DNA from 3 places in the Paenibacillus sp. FSL K6-1558 genome. Region 1 is predicted to be linked to each of the others. Evidence: riboswitches for the same ligand, from Rfam matches in the RefSeq annotation. Region 1 holds a riboswitch; each other region holds the start of a gene.
What was found. Region 1 has a riboswitch for cyclic di-AMP ahead of MHI38_RS16425 (3D domain-containing protein). Riboswitches for the same ligand answer to the same signal wherever they lie in the genome.
Positions count from the first base shown of each region.

Region 2: another riboswitch for cyclic di-AMP. It lies ahead of MHI38_RS03825 (3D domain-containing protein); the one in region 1 lies ahead of MHI38_RS16425 (3D domain-containing protein).
Region 3: another riboswitch for cyclic di-AMP. It lies ahead of MHI38_RS26445 (C40 family peptidase); the one in region 1 lies ahead of MHI38_RS16425 (3D domain-containing protein).

Region 1 covers NZ_JBBOCV010000001.1:3,816,473-3,822,529, forward strand. Annotated here, with positions in the region: gene MHI38_RS16415 (HD domain-containing protein) at 1-74, shown strand, start outside; gene MHI38_RS16420 (TatD family hydrolase) at 452-1,219, shown strand; cyclic di-AMP (ydaO/yuaA leader) riboswitch at 1,461-1,714, shown strand; gene MHI38_RS16425 (3D domain-containing protein) at 1,984-3,168, shown strand; gene rnmV (ribonuclease M5) at 3,324-3,869, shown strand; gene rsmA (16S rRNA (adenine(1518)-N(6)/adenine(1519)-N(6))-dimethyltransferase RsmA) at 3,874-4,776, shown strand; gene yabG (sporulation peptidase YabG) at 4,834-5,730, shown strand; gene veg (biofilm formation stimulator Veg) at 5,929-6,057, shown strand, end outside.
Region 2 covers NZ_JBBOCV010000001.1:920,378-926,434, reverse strand. Annotated here, with positions in the region: gene MHI38_RS03835 (ABC transporter substrate-binding protein/permease) at 1-1,260, shown strand, start outside; gene MHI38_RS03830 (amino acid ABC transporter ATP-binding protein) at 1,247-1,969, shown strand; cyclic di-AMP (ydaO/yuaA leader) riboswitch at 2,155-2,351, shown strand; gene MHI38_RS03825 (3D domain-containing protein) at 2,354-3,025, shown strand; gene MHI38_RS03820 (polysaccharide deacetylase family protein) at 3,157-3,975, opposite strand; gene lpdD (prenylated flavin chaperone LpdD) at 4,130-4,465, shown strand; gene MHI38_RS03810 (PspA/IM30 family protein) at 4,657-5,328, shown strand; gene MHI38_RS03805 (DUF350 domain-containing protein) at 5,424-5,825, shown strand; gene MHI38_RS03800 (DUF4178 domain-containing protein) at 5,857-6,057, shown strand, end outside.
Region 3 covers NZ_JBBOCV010000001.1:6,069,300-6,075,356, reverse strand. Annotated here, with positions in the region: gene MHI38_RS26460 (carbohydrate-binding protein) at 1-987, shown strand, start outside; tRNA gene MHI38_RS26455 (tRNA-Leu) at 1,180-1,264, opposite strand; gene pelA (pectate lyase) at 1,466-2,419, opposite strand; cyclic di-AMP (ydaO/yuaA leader) riboswitch at 2,796-2,927, shown strand; gene MHI38_RS26445 (C40 family peptidase) at 2,933-3,397, shown strand; gene MHI38_RS26440 (carboxymuconolactone decarboxylase family protein) at 3,536-3,865, opposite strand; gene MHI38_RS26435 (hypothetical protein) at 4,048-4,266, opposite strand; gene MHI38_RS26430 (hypothetical protein) at 4,385-4,714, opposite strand; gene MHI38_RS26425 (xanthine phosphoribosyltransferase) at 4,813-5,394, opposite strand; gene MHI38_RS26420 (YkvI family membrane protein) at 5,599-6,057, shown strand, end outside.

The sequences.
Region 1 (6,057 bases):
TGTACTATCCGCAAAACAAGGTGGATGCCATCCTTCATGAATTACCGTCCCATATACGCCCCTATTTTCTATAAGCTTGAGTCGATGCAGCAGGGTGAAACATTTTGATATCAAAAGACTTTCTAAGAGAGCTATTTTACATGATACAGTAATCTGCTTTAATGGGGAGGATGTGTAGATCGACATAATTTTGTAATTCGAGTGAGTAATTATACAGTTTCTAACGCCTTTTCTTGCAAGATGTTGATTTGACTTTTTATTTTCCTTCTATATATAGTAGCTTGAGTGCTAAAACTGAAAATACTGAAATTGATGCTTGTCCCAATCATTTAATGATGCAAAAAAATAAATTTGAAATTCAAACGCAAGAATTCCTGTACAAGAATAAGAGGAGTTCCCATGAAAAAATCATCGGCATTTGACTTTCGACATGAAGGGAGAACGAGAAAGCATGTTATTCGACACACATACTCATCTGGATGCACCACAATTCGACGAAGACCGAGAGGACATGATTAAACGGGCCGTTCAGGCCGGAGTTACTCGCATGATTAATATCGGCTTTAATCGGGAGACGATTCCAACAACGATCAAACTGGCCGAAACGTATGATTTTATCCACGCAGCTGTAGGCTGGCACCCGGTGGATGCCATTACGATGCAAGAGGGAGATCTCGAATGGATTGCATCATTGTGCAAACATGAGAAAGTGGTAGCAATTGGCGAAATCGGTCTAGACTATCATTGGGACACTTCCCCTAAGGAGGTACAGCACCGCGTATTACGACAACAAATTGCATTGGCACGTGAATTGAGTATGCCTATCGTCATCCATAATCGGGATGCTCATGAGGACATTGTGCGTATTTTACGTGAGGAGAAGGCTGGTGAGGTTGGAGGTGTGATGCATTCTTTCTCTGGTAGCTGGGAAACGGCGAAAATGTGTCTGGATTTAGGGTTCCATCTGTCCTTCGGAGGACCGGTCACTTTCAAAAATGCCAAGCAACCGAAAGAGGTGCTCGCCAAGGTTCCGATGGATCGATTTTTCTTAGAAACGGACTCCCCGTATCTTACACCGCATCCTTATCGTGGAAAACGAAATGAGACAGCGCATGTACGTCTGGTTGCTGAAGTAGCTGCGGAAATTAAAGGCATTTCGGTAGAGGAAATTGCTGCAATTACCACCAAAAATGCCATGGAACGATTTGGGATTCGATAAGAAAACGAGTAAATCGGGTGAAAAAGGGAGATACAGAGAGGTAATTTGCTCTTTGTTTCGAATAATTGCAGAATATTACAATATTTTAACCAAATATTTAGAAAAACGTACTTGATCCGTGCTTTACAACATGCATCAAAACAGGATATCATCTTTTCAGTGAATTGTTGCGCGGAAAATTGGACAGATGTTCGGGGGATGAACAAAGGGACACTTTCCGATGAGACAACATTACTTTCATGAATCAATCTCGCTGAGTCTCCGTTAACGGAGAGCGGGGGAACCAATAGGGCTTAAACATCGGTGATTCTAGCCGGTGCGCATCGTTCGCTGACCCAAAAGCAGCGGAATGTTCTGCGAAGCCGTATTTGATTTCTTCTTTGGGTCTCGGGGTGAATTCAAGGGCGTCCGCCATGAGCGGGTGACCTAAGATAGGGCGGCTCTCTTTCGCCCGAACCCGACAGCTAACCTCGCAAGCGGAAAAAGAGAGGCAACCTCGTGCATGAATTTCCGATATTCAAAATCATTCGGAAGCCACGAAAGGGTCTCTTACACTCTTTCTTTGGCTTTTTTTGTTTTGAATAAAAGAAATATTGTCATCATACGGTATGTATTCAGGAGGATGACATCATGTTGCGAAGAGGGGTTCATGGTGCAGAACCGGTCATTATCTCTGATCTGTGTTCTGTAGAAAAATTGTTATAGTCGCGTCAAAGACATCATGCATTACTTTAGACGGCGAGGCTATGAAGGAGGACGGAGAAGTGGGCATATTCCAACCAGAAGAGACCCATGAGTCACGATCATCCAGTAAGTCTTTCGCGTTGCGGTGGAAGCATGAGAACTTGCGTCAAATGGCATTGATCGCGATATTCTCAATTGCGCTTGCAATCATGATCTTGTTAGTCGTTTACGGTCAGGCCGGGAAGCAGGTTTCACTGGTTATTGACGGCAAAGCTCAAGTGGTAGAGACTCGTACAGGAATGCTTCAGGAAATGCTGGAGGAGCAGTCAATCACAGTCAGCCCTCACGACAAGGTATCCATGCCCATGAATGGGGCGATTACAGACGGAGACCGAATCGTTATTGAGCGGGCCGTTCCAGTTAAAATCACGGCAGACGGAGACACCAAGACTCTTTATACAACCGATTCATCGGTACAGGGTGTAATTCAGCAATCAGGTATTCAAGTTGAAGATCATGATAAAGTGTATCCAGCGCTCGGAACCGCAATTAAAGCGGATATGAAGATTCGTGTAGTGCGTGTAACAAAGCATACAGTGGATGTGAAACAACCGATTGCTTACAAGGTTGTGAAAACGGCAGACCCAAGTTTGTTCCAAGGAGATAACCGTGTTGTAGTGAAAGGCAAGGAAGGCACAATTGTGCAACATATCGAAAAGGTATTTCAAGATGGAGAACTCGTCTCCAAAAAAGTGGTAGGTAAAACGGTTGCCACCAATCGTGTAGATAAAGTGATTGCGGTAGGTACGAAAGCTAAACCGGTTGTGAAGGAACCTGAGGTTCAATTGGTATCTGCCAAAACTTCGACGACCAAAAAAGCTGTAACAACGAACTCGAAGAAAACATCTGCCTCGGGCAGCAAGGTGATTACGGTCTCCGGGAATTCTTTTAAATACTCTAAAGTTTTGAAAAATGTATCGATGACAGCCTACTCTTCTGAAGAGCCGGGTATTGGTACAAAAACAGCTTCCGGTACTCGTGTAACGGAGGGGCGCACCATTGCAGTTGATCCCAAGGTCATTCCAATCGGCTGGTGGGTATACATTGAGGGCCTCGGCTTCCGTCGTGCGGAAGATACAGGCGGCGCTATTAAAGGCAACAAAATTGACGTTTATTATGACAGTGTGAAGCACGCCCTGAATTTCGGACGTAAAAAAGGCAAAACGGTCTATGTGATTGGTCCAGTTAAGCCGGAAGCGAACTAAAATCGTTTTACTTTGAAATGGGAATGCTATAAAATAGTTGCATGAATGATTCATGCGGAATATGCGGCGGAGGGGTCTGAATTCAGTCTCCTCCGCCGTTTGGCAGAGAAGAGGATATTCCTCTTCTTTTTGCGTTAGAAAGGAAGAAAAGGAACATGATAAAAGAAGTGATTGTTGTGGAGGGTCGTGACGACACGGTAGCGATTCGTCGGGCGGTCGAAGCGGATACGATTGAAACCGGAGGCTCTGCCATTAATCAGCGTATTCTGAAGCGAATTGCACTTGCTCAAGAGAGACGTGGCGTCATTATCCTGACGGATCCGGATCATGCGGGAGAGCGTATCCGTAAAATTATTGCCAATAAGGTTCCTGGTTGCAAACATGCGTTCATTCCAGAGGCGGATGCAACGCGCAAAGGAGATATCGGAGTAGAGAATGCTTCACCGGAAGCTATTCGTCATGCACTTGCTCGCGTACACACATCCTATGAGGGCGCACCTAGTCTAATCGATTGGGAGGACCTCATTGAAGCAGGATTGATCATACACCCGCAAGCAGCCGCACGACGTATGGAGATGGGTAATCTGCTTGGTATCGGGTATTGTAACGGCAAGCAGTTCCATAAACGGCTGAGTGTATTTCAGATTACAAGAGAAGAGTTCTCCACTGCATTAGCGCAAATCGAACGTGAAGGAATGTGAGCATATGAAGGATATGGAGCAAACCATTGAAATAGCAACACCCAAACGTACCAAAGAAATTATTCAAAAGCATGGATTCTCTTTCAAAAAAAGTCTGGGTCAGAACTTCTTGATCGATCAAAATATTTTGAACAAAATCGTAGGCGCGGCTGATTTGGACGAGTCCAAGGGAGCGCTGGAGATTGGTCCGGGTATCGGAGCACTTACAGAGCGTCTTGCGCGTATAGCGGGTCCTGTTACAGCGGTTGAGATTGACCAGCGCCTGTTACCGATTCTTGGAGAAGTGATGGAACCATACCCTAACGTGCGCGTTCACCATGGAGATGTACTCAAGCTGGATTTGGCAGAACTATTTGCCACGGACTTTGCCTCCGTTGATAAGGTAAGTGTAGTAGCGAACTTGCCCTATTATGTAACGACTCCGATCATGATGAAGCTTTTGGAGGAAAAGTTGCCAGTGGATAGCATTGTGGTCATGATACAGAAGGAAGTAGCCGAACGCATGGCGGCTGCACCAGGTTCCAAAGATTATGGTAGCCTAAGCATCGCCGTGCAGTATTACAGTATGCCCGAACTGGTCTGTGTGGTGCCGCCTACTGTATTTATCCCACAGCCTAATGTAGAGTCGGCGGTAATTAAACTGAAGGTGCGTGAGCACCCACCAGTACAGGTTCCGAACGAAGCACACTATTTCGAGGTGGTACAGGCTTCTTTTGCCCAGCGGAGAAAAACAATCTCCAATAATCTCAAAGCTCGTTTCTTCACCAAGGAGAACAGAGAACAGGCAGACATCCTGTTAGAGCAGGCAGGTATTCAACCTTCACGGCGTGGTGAGACATTGAGTCTACAGGAGTATGCAACCCTTAGCACCGTAATGTGGGAAGCTGGGGTTCGCGGCGAGCTTTAATTTCAATGAACCAATCCGGGTCTCTGCCCATACGATGGGGTAGAGGTGATAATGGTGATGAATATCGGAGACTTGGTCGTTCGGAAGTCATACGGCGGCGATGTGACTTTCCGGGTAGAAGGACTCCAGTCGGACGCTGCGGTCATTAAAGGGACTGAGTTCCGGTTGCTGGCAGACTCCCCGGTGAACGATTTGATACAGGTTCCTTATGAACCACAGAGCGCTAAGACACGCCAGGCACATATTAAAGCTCATCAGACGCTCTCACGCTTGCAGCAGAATCGCATGGAGCAGGCTGAGCGTAATCGGGAAGGCCTGATGCAAGAATGGACTGCACAGCAAGAACCCGCCTATTTTGAAATGCCAGGTAAGGTACTGCATTTGGATGGCGACCCGAATTATCTGAAGAAAAGTATGAATCTGTATGAACAGCTTCGTGTTCCTGCAGAAGGGCAGTATGTACATGAGTCAGCGATGGCTGATACGTTATATCGTCTGCTACCCAAAGTTCGTCCGGATATCGTTGTGATCACGGGTCATGATGGTGTGTTAAAGACACGCCAGCCCTATGACCTCTACAGTCTGGGGAGCTATAAGAATTCGCAAAACTTTGTCTCGGCTATTCAAGTTGCAAGGCAATACGAGCGTCATCTGGATGCGCTGACGATTATTGCAGGAGCATGCCAGTCTCACTTTGAAGCACTGCTGCGTGCGGGTGCGAACTTTGCTAGTTCGCCAGGGCGAATTCTCATTCATGCACTTGATCCGGTCTACGTGGCTGCTAAGGCTTCCTTCACGTCTGTTCGTGATACCTTGAACATGAATGATATACTGCATAACACGATTAGCGGCATTCAAGGTGTAGGCGGTGTGGAAACGAAGGGAAGTTACCGGGTAGGATTGCCGGGACTTAATGATCTGTCTACGCTAAAAGTGAATCCATCCGCAGTATGATTTATTCATGTGGCAGTACAATAATGAAGTCATGTGAAGTTCACATTGCGATTCGAAAAAGGCCCTGAAAAGGGCTTTTTTATTTTGCGAAAAAATTCATTGACAACGACTTTTTAGTGCTGATATAATATTTAGCTTTGATTTGACAATGACTGTAAAATACAGTATAATGGACAAGAAAAGAGGTGGACGTCCACAATGGCTAAAAATACGCTGTTGGATATCAAACGCAATCTCGATGCACATATTGGTCAGAAAATCACGCTGCGGGCTAATGGTGGCCGCCGTAAGACGATTGAGCGTACGGGTGTATTGGAAGAAACGTAC
Region 2 (6,057 bases), 2.9 Mb from region 1:
ATTGCCAAAGAAATTGCGGCGGATCTTGGAGCTGAACTCGTTATCGAGGATATGGGCTTCGACGGACTTTTGCCCGCACTTCAGAGTGGTCGTGTAGACTTGGTCGTCTCAGGCATGACGCCGACGGATGAGCGTAAGAAAAGCATTGATTTTTCAGATACGTATTACAAATCCAAACAAGTGATTATGGTTCGTAATGTCGACAAAGACAAATACCCGGACATGAAATCACTGGAAAATGTCAAGATTGGCGTGCAAAAGGGATCCATTCAAGAAACCATCGGACAGAAGATTCCTGGTGCAAAGCTGACTTCACTGGATAAAATCTCCGACATCGTGCTACAACTGCAAACGAAACGCGTTGACGCAGCTATTGTAGAAGATACCGTAGCCGCTGGTTACCTGGATGACATTATCGGTCTTGCGGCAGCAGTTCCTGACGAAGAACAGGCTGAAGCCGCTGTCGGGATTCGTAAGGGCAATACGGAGTTATTAGCCTCTGTAAACAAAACCTTGGACCGCTTGAAAAGCGAAGATAAGATCAACCAGATGGTTACAGAAGCAAGTCTCCTGATGGCTGACAAAGTCAATAAATCTCAAAACATTTTTCAATTGTTCTGGGAATACAAAGGCTTATATGCAACAGGTATCGGTTACACGCTCCTGTTGTCAGCGCTAGGCGTAATATTCGGGGTCATCATCGGTCTGATTATTTGCCTGTTCCGTCTTCATAATATGGCGATTCTTCGCTGGATTGGTACAACTTATGTAGAGGTGATCCGCGGGACGCCAATGCTGGTACAACTTATGATTATCTATTACGGGGTGTCGCTAACTTTTGGCATTAACTTCTCAGCACTTCAAGCAGGGATTATGACGCTTTCCATTAACAGCGGTGCGTATCTCGCCGAGATTTTCCGTGCCGGTATCCAAGGCGTTGATCGTGGTCAACTGGAAGCAGCCCGTTCACTTGGTATGGGCAGAGGCGCAGCGATGCGTTACATTATTCTGCCACAGGCCTTCAAGGCCGTTTTGCCAGCCATCGGTAACGAGTTCGTAACGATTATTAAAGAATCATCCATTATTTCGGTCATCGGTATGGTGGATATTATGTATCAAGCAAGTGTAGTCAAAAATCTCACATTCCAGGGTCTGAACCCGTTCATTATTGCGGCAGCGATTTACTTTGTGATGACATTTATTCTGTCCAAGCTGCTCGGACGATTGGAAAGGAAGTTGGGTGCAAGTGATAGACGTTAGACAATTACACAAATCATATGGTAAAAATGATGTCCTGAAAGGCATCGACGTAACGATCGGCAAAGGTGAGGTCGTTGTAGTTATTGGTCCTTCCGGTTCGGGTAAAAGTACATTTCTGCGTTGTCTGAACCTGTTGGAACAGCCATCATCGGGACAGATCGATTTCGAAGGTGTTTCGATTACCGATCCGAAGCATAACATCAATGCTACACGTGAGAAGATGGGCATGGTGTTCCAGCATTTTAATCTGTTTCCTCATAAAACGGTGCAGCAAAACATAACGATTGCTCCAATCAAGGTGAAGAAACAATCCACGGATGAGGCCAACAAAATTGCCGAGGATCTCCTGAAGACAGTCGGTTTGGCGGACAAAAAAGATGTATATCCTAACCAGCTGTCCGGTGGTCAAAAGCAACGGATTGCCATTGCAAGAGCACTCGCGATGCAGCCGCATGTGATGCTGTTTGACGAGCCTACATCGGCCCTTGATCCGGAGATGGTCGGAGAGGTATTGGAAGTCATGAAACGTCTTGCTGAAGGCGGAATGACGATGGTCATTGTAACGCATGAGATGGGTTTTGCGCGTGAGGTGGGAGACCGCATTCTGTTCATGGACGGCGGCGTCATCGTTGAGGAAGGTACCCCGGATGAAGTGTTTGGTGCGCCAAAACATCCGCGTACGCGAGACTTTCTTGCAAAAGTACTTTAATTCATGCCATTCCGTATATAGAATCAAATGAATAACGGCGTTATCGGATCGAAAGATCCGGTGACGCTTTTTTGTTGTTTGCAGAAAAGGTAGAGCTGAAAAAGTAACTTTTCTGTTACCTGTAAAATGAATTAAAACGCCAAATGGAAACATTTACTACAGCTTAAGGTTACAAATTTGTGATATATTCAAGACTGCCGAAACTTCCGAAGCGGAAGTGCGGGGGACGTAACAATGCAGACATAGTTAATGATTTGAGAAATATGCTGCTTGGGGTGAATTAGGAATACATAATGCTTCAGCATGTCACGTACAGCCTATAGGGTGGGTTCCTCCATCCGAATCCGACAACTAACTTCGCAGGCATCATGAGGGAGGAAGACCATGCATAACAAGAAACGTTTAGCCAAAACAGCCATCGCACTACTGACATCCATTCTATTCATTCAAGCCGTTCCGGCTCACGCGGATTCCGTTCATGTGGCCAAAGAAGGGGATACCTTCTTCACCTTATCCAAGCAATACGGCGTTGATATGAACACATTAATTAAAACGAATAAAGACATCTCACCTTATAACATCTATGGTGGTTTGAAAATTACAATCCCAGGTAACGAAAACAAAGTAGAAGCGGCACCAGTTCAAGCGAAGTCGCAGGAAAAAACGGTGACTGCTGCAAGCCTGGACGTGAATACAGATAATAAAGTGGTACAGGCTTGGGGGAAAACATTCGACTACAGCAAAACGCTTAGTGTTAAAGCAACAGCGTATTCCGCGGATGCTTCCGAGAATGGTGGATGGGGCCCCGTTGATTATTTTGGCAACCCGCTCGAACTCGGCACAATCGCAGTGGATCCCAAGGTTATCCCTTTTGGAACCAAGGTACTAGTGACAGGGCATACACACCCTGGATTGCCGAAACAGGCTTTCGTAGCAACGGCTTTGGATGCAGGTAGCGCGATCAAGGGAAATCGTATTGACATCTTTATCCCTGGAAGCAAACAGTTCGTTAGTTCGTTTGGTTTTCAGGATATTGAGTTGTACATTTTAAAATAAGGCTTAAACCCTCTCATTTATGGATGTGAGGTCATAAGTTGAATTGAGCATTAATAGACAGGGTGTTCTTTCTTGCGTAATCATGATAGGCATAATTCATGACGACGTAGAGGGACACCCTGTTCTTTCAATTATTGTTTCTCTTTTGGCAGTTTAAGCATCTCGTCCAATGTAACTAATTCATATCCTCGGTTTCGCAATTCCTCAATAACCTCAGGCAAAGCCTCTACAGTACCTTTCAGGTTCGAACCTGTACCGCCGCCAGCATGTTGTAATACGATGGAACCAGGCTTCACCGCGGTGAGAATATTATGTTTTACCTTTTCCTTGTCTAGTCCCTTCCAATCGAGAGAATCCACATTCCAATTCACGATGCTGTAATGCTGTTTTGCAGCCCATCTCAACTGTTCTTCGTTAATGTCCCCATACGGAGGACGAATCATTTTGGGCGTATACCCCGTCAGGCGGTGAATGATATCGCCGGTATGTAATATTTGTTTGCGAAAGGCAGTCATTGATAATTTGCTGAATTCAGGATGATTGTAGCTGTGATTGCCAACGATATGTCCTTCTTTCACCATCCGTTTCACCAAGTCCGGGTGTTTCTCCGCACGGCTGCCAACAACAAAAAAAGTAGCACGAACCTTATATTTTTTTAATACATCAAGTACCTGCGGTGTAAATCTTGGATCAGGTACATCATCAAAAGTCAGCGCAACTTGTTTGGTGGAAGGGCCATTGGTTTTGAACGTATCCGCGTATTTCTGACGAAGTTGACCTAGAGTCAACTGTTCTTCTTTAACATCTGACCCAGACGCCGGTGTATCACTGAGGGTTGAAGAAGGTTCCTCAGATGAAGCAGCAGACACAGGCGCAGGGGCTAAAGGAGCTGTATAAACCCCAGAACATATAATAGTAACGAGTGCGAGCATGACGAGGCGTATTCGCATGTTAACGGCCTCCTTTTTCCAAAATTGCGTTCTCTATGGTATGCCCGTTGCCTGTTTCTTTTATGCGTGTGTGAGAAGTTTCATTGCATCATCAGGTCATGAAAGCCATAATTCCACCATATATAACATATAGAGAAGGATAGGTGGAGAGACGATGAGTACATATGATTTGAAATCCATTCGTTTAGAGGTTTTTGAGGCAGGACAGGACAAGGTATTTCTGGTTACGGGTGGTAAAGCTCATATCGGGGCTGTAGCTACATTCTATGTTGACCATGATCGGGTTAGTGGAACAACGGTACATATCCCGGGACACAAGGAACAAGAGTTATGTGAGCGGCTAGCCCGCAAGGCGGCACTGCAATTGAAAGTTACGGTAACCGTAATTATGGGCATACATTTTGATAGCATTACACGAGTGCAGATCGACGAGATCGTAATGACTGCAGAGAGACTTGTGGATGAACATTTGAATAAGAAGTCAGAGTAATGTTTTGGTAATCGGTCACCTTATAGGATAAACGACACGTGCCTGGATAAGCATAACCTTCAGAGGTAATCCTCCTTATATTAGAGGTTGTCATCAAGTTTTAATTTTTTTTTGTAAAATTGAAACGAGTTGCAGATTGTAACGTATGTATCTTTATATACAATGCACAATCCACTGGGAGGAATAACCTAATGTCTATTTTTAAAAGATTACGTGACCTGACAATGTCTAACATCAATGCGATTATCGACAAAGCTGAAGATCCAATCAAGATGACGGATCAATATATCCGTGACATGCAAGAGGATCTGGAAGATGCTGAGAAAGCAGTAGCCGCACAAATCGCAATCGAGAAGAAGTTCAAGCAATTGTTCGAGGAACAGGAAGCACTTGTGAAGAAACGTGAAGAGCAGGCTCACACGGCAGCTCGTGCACAGAACATGGACCTTGCTCGTCGCGCTTTGGAAGAGAAGAAAGCAGCGGAAGAGAAAATGGTGGAATACAAAGCCAGCTACGATCAAAACAAAGCGTCCGCAGACAATCTTCGTGGTAAACTCGATGAGATGCGCAAACAATTGACACAGATGAAAAACAAGCGCGAAACACTGGTCGCTCGTTATAACGCAGCCAAAGCACAAACCGAAATCAACAAAGCGCTGAACGGATTTAGCTCAGATACGGCGAGTGCGGGCTTGAAACGTATGGAAGAGAAAATGATGCAGATGGAAGCTCAGGCTGAAGCAAGCAACGAAATGTCTTCCAAAGGCAAATCACTTGACGAGGAATTTGAGAAACTTGGTAAGGATGCGGCTGTTGAGGACGAACTTGCTGCACTTATGAAACAGTACGAAAATAAAAACTAACACCTTGGCGTTCAGCAGGGTTAACCAGCGGAGGGGAACAGCGTTTCTCCTTCGCTTTTAAATGCGGATCATGTTGATAAGTGGAGGCTGTGTAAATGGATTTGAACATTTTGGCGATGCTGGTCTGGACGGTTTCAGGTTCGGTTTTGCTGTTTGTACTGATGTATGTAGATTCACTCTTTACGAAATACAAGGATTTTGCTGAAGTCAAGGCTGGCAATATGGCGGTCACTACCCGGATGGTAATGAAGTTATTTGCGCAAGGTTACGTGCTTGCAACATCCATCTCAACAGCAGGACATCTTGGAGAGGCTTTGCTCGTTTCTGTTGTATCATTTGTAATTTTATTAATTCTGGAAAGTGTTGTTCACTTTATGATTCGCAAATGGGCCACATTGGATCTGGACACGGGGATACAGCAAGGTAAGACAGGGTATGGCTTGTTCTCAGGCGCTTTGCATATTGTAGGCGCATTGATTATTGCAGCGTGCTTGTAAGCCGATAAGATAAGGAACAGGAGTAATTGGCATGAGTGTATGGAAACGTATTAAAGGAATACTAACAAAGCCCGAGCCACCTAAAGTGGAAAAAACGATGCTTCAGCTTGCTCCTGGGGATATCTGTGAAGTGTCTCTGGTCACTTATGAAGTCGTTGGCAGGGTGCAGAATCGGGCTCGTAACGCAGTTGTATTAACGCTCCAGGATGGTAGTTCATTCCGATATTTACAT
Region 3 (6,057 bases), 2.3 Mb from region 1:
TATGGAACACAGGTCAACAATTTTGCTTATCCTCTTTTCAAACAGAAAGGAGCTGGCAAAGAGCTTTGGATGACCGAAGTGTACTATCCAAACAGTGACAACAATTCCGCTGACCGCTGGCCGGAAGCCTTAGACGTCTCCTACCACATGCATAATGCCATGGTTGAAGGCGACTTCCAAGCCTATGTATGGTGGTATATCCGCAGGCAATATGGACCAATGAAGGAAGACGGTACAATCAGTAAGCGCGGATACAATATGGCCCATTTCTCCAAATTTGTTCGCCCAGGCTATGTCAGAGTAGATGCTTCCAAAAATCCGGATACAAATACTTACGTGTCCGCTTACAAAGGTGATAACAAGGTCGTCATCGTAGCCATTAACCGTAGCACTTCGGCAAAAAGTCAACGCTTTGTGTTGCAAAATGGCAATGCATCCACTGTATCTTCGTATGTAACAGACAGCAGTCGTAATCTGGCAAGTCTTGCACCAATTAACGTTTCCAATGGCGCATTCACAGCTCAACTCCCAGCACAGAGTGTAACAACATTTGTTGCTAATATTACTGGCGGCAACGGTGGCGGCAATGTAGGCACGGGCACCACATATGAGGCCGAAACAGGAACAACACTTACGGATGCAGTCATTGAAACAGCTTATCCGGGCTTCACCGGTTCTGGATATGTTAACTTCAACGCTTATACAGGCTCCGCAATCCAATGGAATGATATCAATAACACAATCACAGGCACCAAAAATGTAAAGTTTCGTTACGCTTTGGAAAGTGGTACGCGGACTCTAGATATTTATGTTAATGGCACAAAAGTACTCAGTAATGAGCCCTTTACTCAAACAGGAAGCTGGTCTACTTGGGGTGAAAAAACAATTCAAGTACCTATGAATTCAGGTACGAATACACTCCGAATCGTAACAACAGGTACAGAGGGACCCAACATTGATAACATTACGGTGACAGCAGCATCATAAGTTATCTGATTCTAAACCTTTTTCTTTTTTAGCTGGGCAAAAAGTAGCCAAGCTCCCATGTGGAATAGACCTAAGTTGCTCTACTCGTCTATTTTGAGACAATACTGTAATTAAAGACTGTTGATTGTTCTTTATATCATTAGATAGAAAAAGACCTCTTAGGCTATTGCTAAGAGGTCTTTTTCTATCTAATGCGGTCGAGAGGACTCGAACCTCCACGGGGGGTTAGCCCACACGGACCTGAACCGTGCGCGTCTGCCAATTCCGCCACGACCGCATATATTGTATCTTTCCAACTAATATCGGCGACAAGAATTAATATACCACGCGTAGTTTAACATGTCAACACATCTATTCATCACCAAATAAGTGCGAAACAGATATGTATCCGATTCGCACTTATCAGGCCTGCTTCAGATTAAGCTTATATATCCGTAAGTAGTGGACTTATTAGAAAATTGGTTAAATAAACAATTTTCTATAGCTTGGACGGCCAGTTGCCGTACCATGCATAACCGCCTCTTCTTTCCTTTTCTATATCGCTCAGCTTATATTTCACAACGCCATCACGTCCCACAAAGATCGGTTTGTCCGTACCGAGTTCATAGAAACGTGCCCAAATCGGTGATGCACTGGAATCAGCAATAATTCGGCTATCCCCATTCGCTCTCTCATACCGATATCCTGTAATTTTCACTTTATTAAACCAGGCTTCGGCACCTTTGATAGATGCAGTGATTCTTGAATTAGCCGGTCTCGTTTTCAGAAACTTCACAATGTTCACGCTTTCACCTGCCGTTAATGAAGGCACTTCATAGATTCTGGCTCCCGCAGGTCTAAGTGAACTGGAATCATGCTGTTGTCCCCAGGCCGTTAACTTCCCACCGGATACCACCTGGGTATTCAGGATAGCATCGACTCCTTTGGAAACTGCATTTTTACTGCGATTTGCAAGAGAACTGTCGATAAAGGAGAAGTTCCCCTTACGTCCTGCGACTTCATCAAGCATGTACATCACATTAATCATCGCATCATCATTATAGGTAATATGTTTATGATAGCCGGAACTTTGATAGACTTGAGGCCAACCGCCATTGGAATACTGCATATTAAGCAAAAAGTTGATGCCCTTGACCGCTGCAGCAGAGTATCGCGGATCATTTGTTTTTTTGAATTCACTTGCTAGCCTTCTGATTTCTGAGTATGTAGCTTTGTTATCGATCGTTGATTTGGCCCATTCACCTGACGTCTGACTGTAATCTTTTCTCCAGCCTCCATCAGGGCGCTGATTCTTTAAGATATCGGACATACTCGCCGTTGTACCGGAAGCATCAGCTGCCGATACGGTCGGTACAGGAAGGATAGCCATTCCCGCTACGGAGAATACCATAGAACACGCCAGTACAAATGTTACTAATTTTTTTGCTTTCACTCGACAACACTCTCCCCCATTCACAAATTTGATTACCTTTATCACATATATTCCAATGAAAACAATTTAAATACAAATTATGTATTTAATATGGTTATAATATGCAATAAATATATTTTTGTCAATATATGCAACAAACCAAAAAAATTTGTTAAACAGAATGGTTTCCTTTTTAGCTCATAACAATCTTGTTTATTATCCAAGTTCTCTCATATGAAACACAAATGACTTTTTTGTAATCTTTAACTCCCTAATTTCAACAAAATGATAACTAAAATCGATAATTCCGCTAACATTGAGGCTAAATGAACACCTTTAAACAGGTTTGACAATTACGCATTTATGCAATATAGTTTCAAATAGTTACAAAAACTTAATTATTCATTTGCCGAGTTTCAGGATTGAAAACGGGGGAACCATTTTGGGTGAATTATTCTTATACATAGGAAATATAGGGAACCTTCTACCGAACCCTTAGCTAACTCCGTAGGCATCGAAGGGAGAACATTGATTTTGAAAAAACTGATTATTTCCATTTTTGGGGCTGCTGTACTATTTACATCCGGGGCAACAAGCACAGAGGCAAGCACAATTAATACGATGGTTAACAATATGACAGGCATCCCGTACAAATGGGGCGGCACAACCATGGCTGGCTTCGATTGTTCCGGGTTTATGAGATATCTTTTCAACAAATATAGCATTGAGCTCCCTCGCACGTCGCAACAACAAGCGAAAGCCGGAACACCTGTCTCCAAAGCAAGCATTCGTACAGGAGATCTGGTCTTCTTCAACACAACAGGTAGAGGCATCTCACATACAGGAGTATACATCGGTGGAGGTCAATTCGCACATGCCTCCAGCAGCAAAGGTGTCAGCATCACCAAGTTGTCCAATCCGTATTTCAGTGATCGTTATGTAACCGCAAGACGGGTGACAGGTCAATTTATGTATAACAAAATGTTGGGTAAACTTTAATTGAATTTAAAGAACGGGGAGTAGCCTTTGGCTACCTCCTTACAGTAAAGAAAGTAAAGATGAGCTATAAAAAAACAAGGTCATACGCCTCTATTAAAGAGGTGTATGACCTTGTTAATTTTTGTTTTACTTCATTCACTAATGGAGCGCCTTCTGCACCCTCATTGCTCCCTGTGACAGAGCATGTCCGCCGCCCACTGCACCAGCAACAGCTACCGTCTCCATGATCTCCTGATCGGTCGCTCCCTTGGACCGGGCTTCCTCCACATGATAGAACGTGCACACTTCGTTATTAGCAAACAAACCGATACCTAGCGCAATTAACTGCTTGGTTTTGGCGTCAAGCACACCCGGCTGGAAGCACTCTCCCGTAAACTCATGATATGATTTCACCACATCCGGGAGAACGTCGCTTAATGCGCCAATCTGATCCTTATACGCATGAACTTTATCATTCATCAATGTCATGACTTGCAACACACCCTTTCGGCTGTAAATACAGCGAATTGTTCCACTGTACCTATCTTCTCTCGCGTGCGTCGCAAATATGCCTGATCCTGATGGTAATTCCAAACATTTGGTGTAGCAGACATTCTCTTTGAAGGAGCTTTCCGGTAACGTGAATCCGTTAAGCTAAGCACTCATGTCATTTATTCACTTAAAACACTTTGACGAGGCTCACTGAACAGCTGATAACGGTAAGACCGATCCAGCTTCACAACACGGCGATTTTGCCTGCGAATAAGTACTTGCTCATCATCCCAGGCTACCACGATGCCCGTTACATCATTAGACTCCAGTTCATCCCGCACTACTCTTACCTTCTCCCCTGACAAACGCAGGGCATCCAATTCTGTATCACTAATCATGTCATAACTCCTATACTCAAATTTCTTTACAAAAAGAGACCTAAATGAAAAGTCATTTAGGTCTCACGTGACTGTATTGGACTGTCATGTCATTCGAAAAAAATGTCCCGACTGAGAGTTACCGCTGCGCGTGCTCTTTGCTGTCGTTCTTCTCGAACCAAAAATCAAGCACTTTGGCGGACATCACACGTTCTTCAAGGTACTCTACTTGGTGCGGTGTAAATTGTTCTTTCCAAGAGAAGGACAACTCTTCACACAAGCCTACAATCGTCAGTAATTCTGACCAGGCAACATAGCGTTTGTACCAGAAAAATTGAGGATGTTCAATCATATAGGGATAAAGGTCATCGAATTCCGTATGTTTACAATCCAGGGCACGTTCAAAATGAACTTTCGATTCCGCCAGCTTATCAATAAAGAATTGTTCTGTTGCCGGTTGGTTCCCCATGGTGTTGCCTCCTCTCCCTAACATAACCCCATTATAAAGGAAATCTAAGGCCATGCAAAGTCATACTTCAAAAATTAGGCCCAATTTCCTTCAAAAAGTCACATTTCATTATCGTCGAATTGCACGGTGCCATTATTCAGTGAACGAATGCGTACAAGAGCTTCTACTGGAATCCCTTGTTCACGGATGGTGCGAGCACCAGCCTGGAAGCTCTTCTCCACCACAACACCAAATCCCACAAGTTCTGCGCCGGAACGCTCAATAATTTTAATTACGCCGCGGGCTGCATCTCCGTTTGCAATAATGTCATCAATGAACAAAATGCGGTCATTTTCATGAATGTATTCGCGAGACACCATAATATCCGTTACGATTCCTTTCGTAAAGGATGGTACACGTTCGCAGTAGGCATCAGGATCGGCCAGAAGCGTTTTTTTGCGGCGGGCAAATACCAAAGGTACTCCCAGTTCATGTGCTGCGGCAAAAGCAACCGGAATCCCTGATGATTCCACCGTAATCACCCGAGTAACTCCACTCTCGCGAAAACGAGCAGCAAACTCCCGTCCCATCTCCATCGTTAATGCAGGATCAATCTGATGGTTCAGAAGACCATCCAGTTTCAATACCTGATCCGAGATGACGACACCCTCTTGTAAAATTCGTTGTTTTAATACGTCCATGATTTGACCTCCCAAGCCTATCCTATGAGGTATAAAGTATCATATATCCAGCTACAAGTTCAAGCGAAATCAACCCTAAGTCCACAGAACCTGATAATTCAGAGTCGTTAGCCGATCCTGCAGTCATGACTTTCATTGGTCAAGCATAACTTGTACTATGGTACCCGCATGTCCAACAATCCCGGGACCTGAAAGGGGAAACACATGAAACAGGTATTCCGGGTGCTACAGATTGCATTCACATACATCGGAACTGTTGTCGGGGCCGGCTTTGCCACAGGACAGGAAATATTGCAGTTTTTTACCCAATATGGCAAGTGGGCCACAATCACCATTGCTTTGTCCACCATGCTCTTTGTCTGGCTCGGAACCAAAATGATGCTTATTGCTCATGATACCCGTTCGCGTTCCTATGAGGATCTTAACAAACATCTGTTTGGTCACAAAGCTGGCAAATGGATTACATGGATTACTCTTATTGTTCTGATCGGTGTAAACAGCGTGATGCTCGCCGGGGCGGGTTCTGTCTTTATGGAACATCTGGGTTTGCACTACCAAACAGGTTTGATCATCACTTTGATCGGTACATATCTTCTTCTGGGACGTGGAATGCAGGCCATTCTGCAAATGAACAGTATTGTGGTGCCCATGATGCTTCTGCTG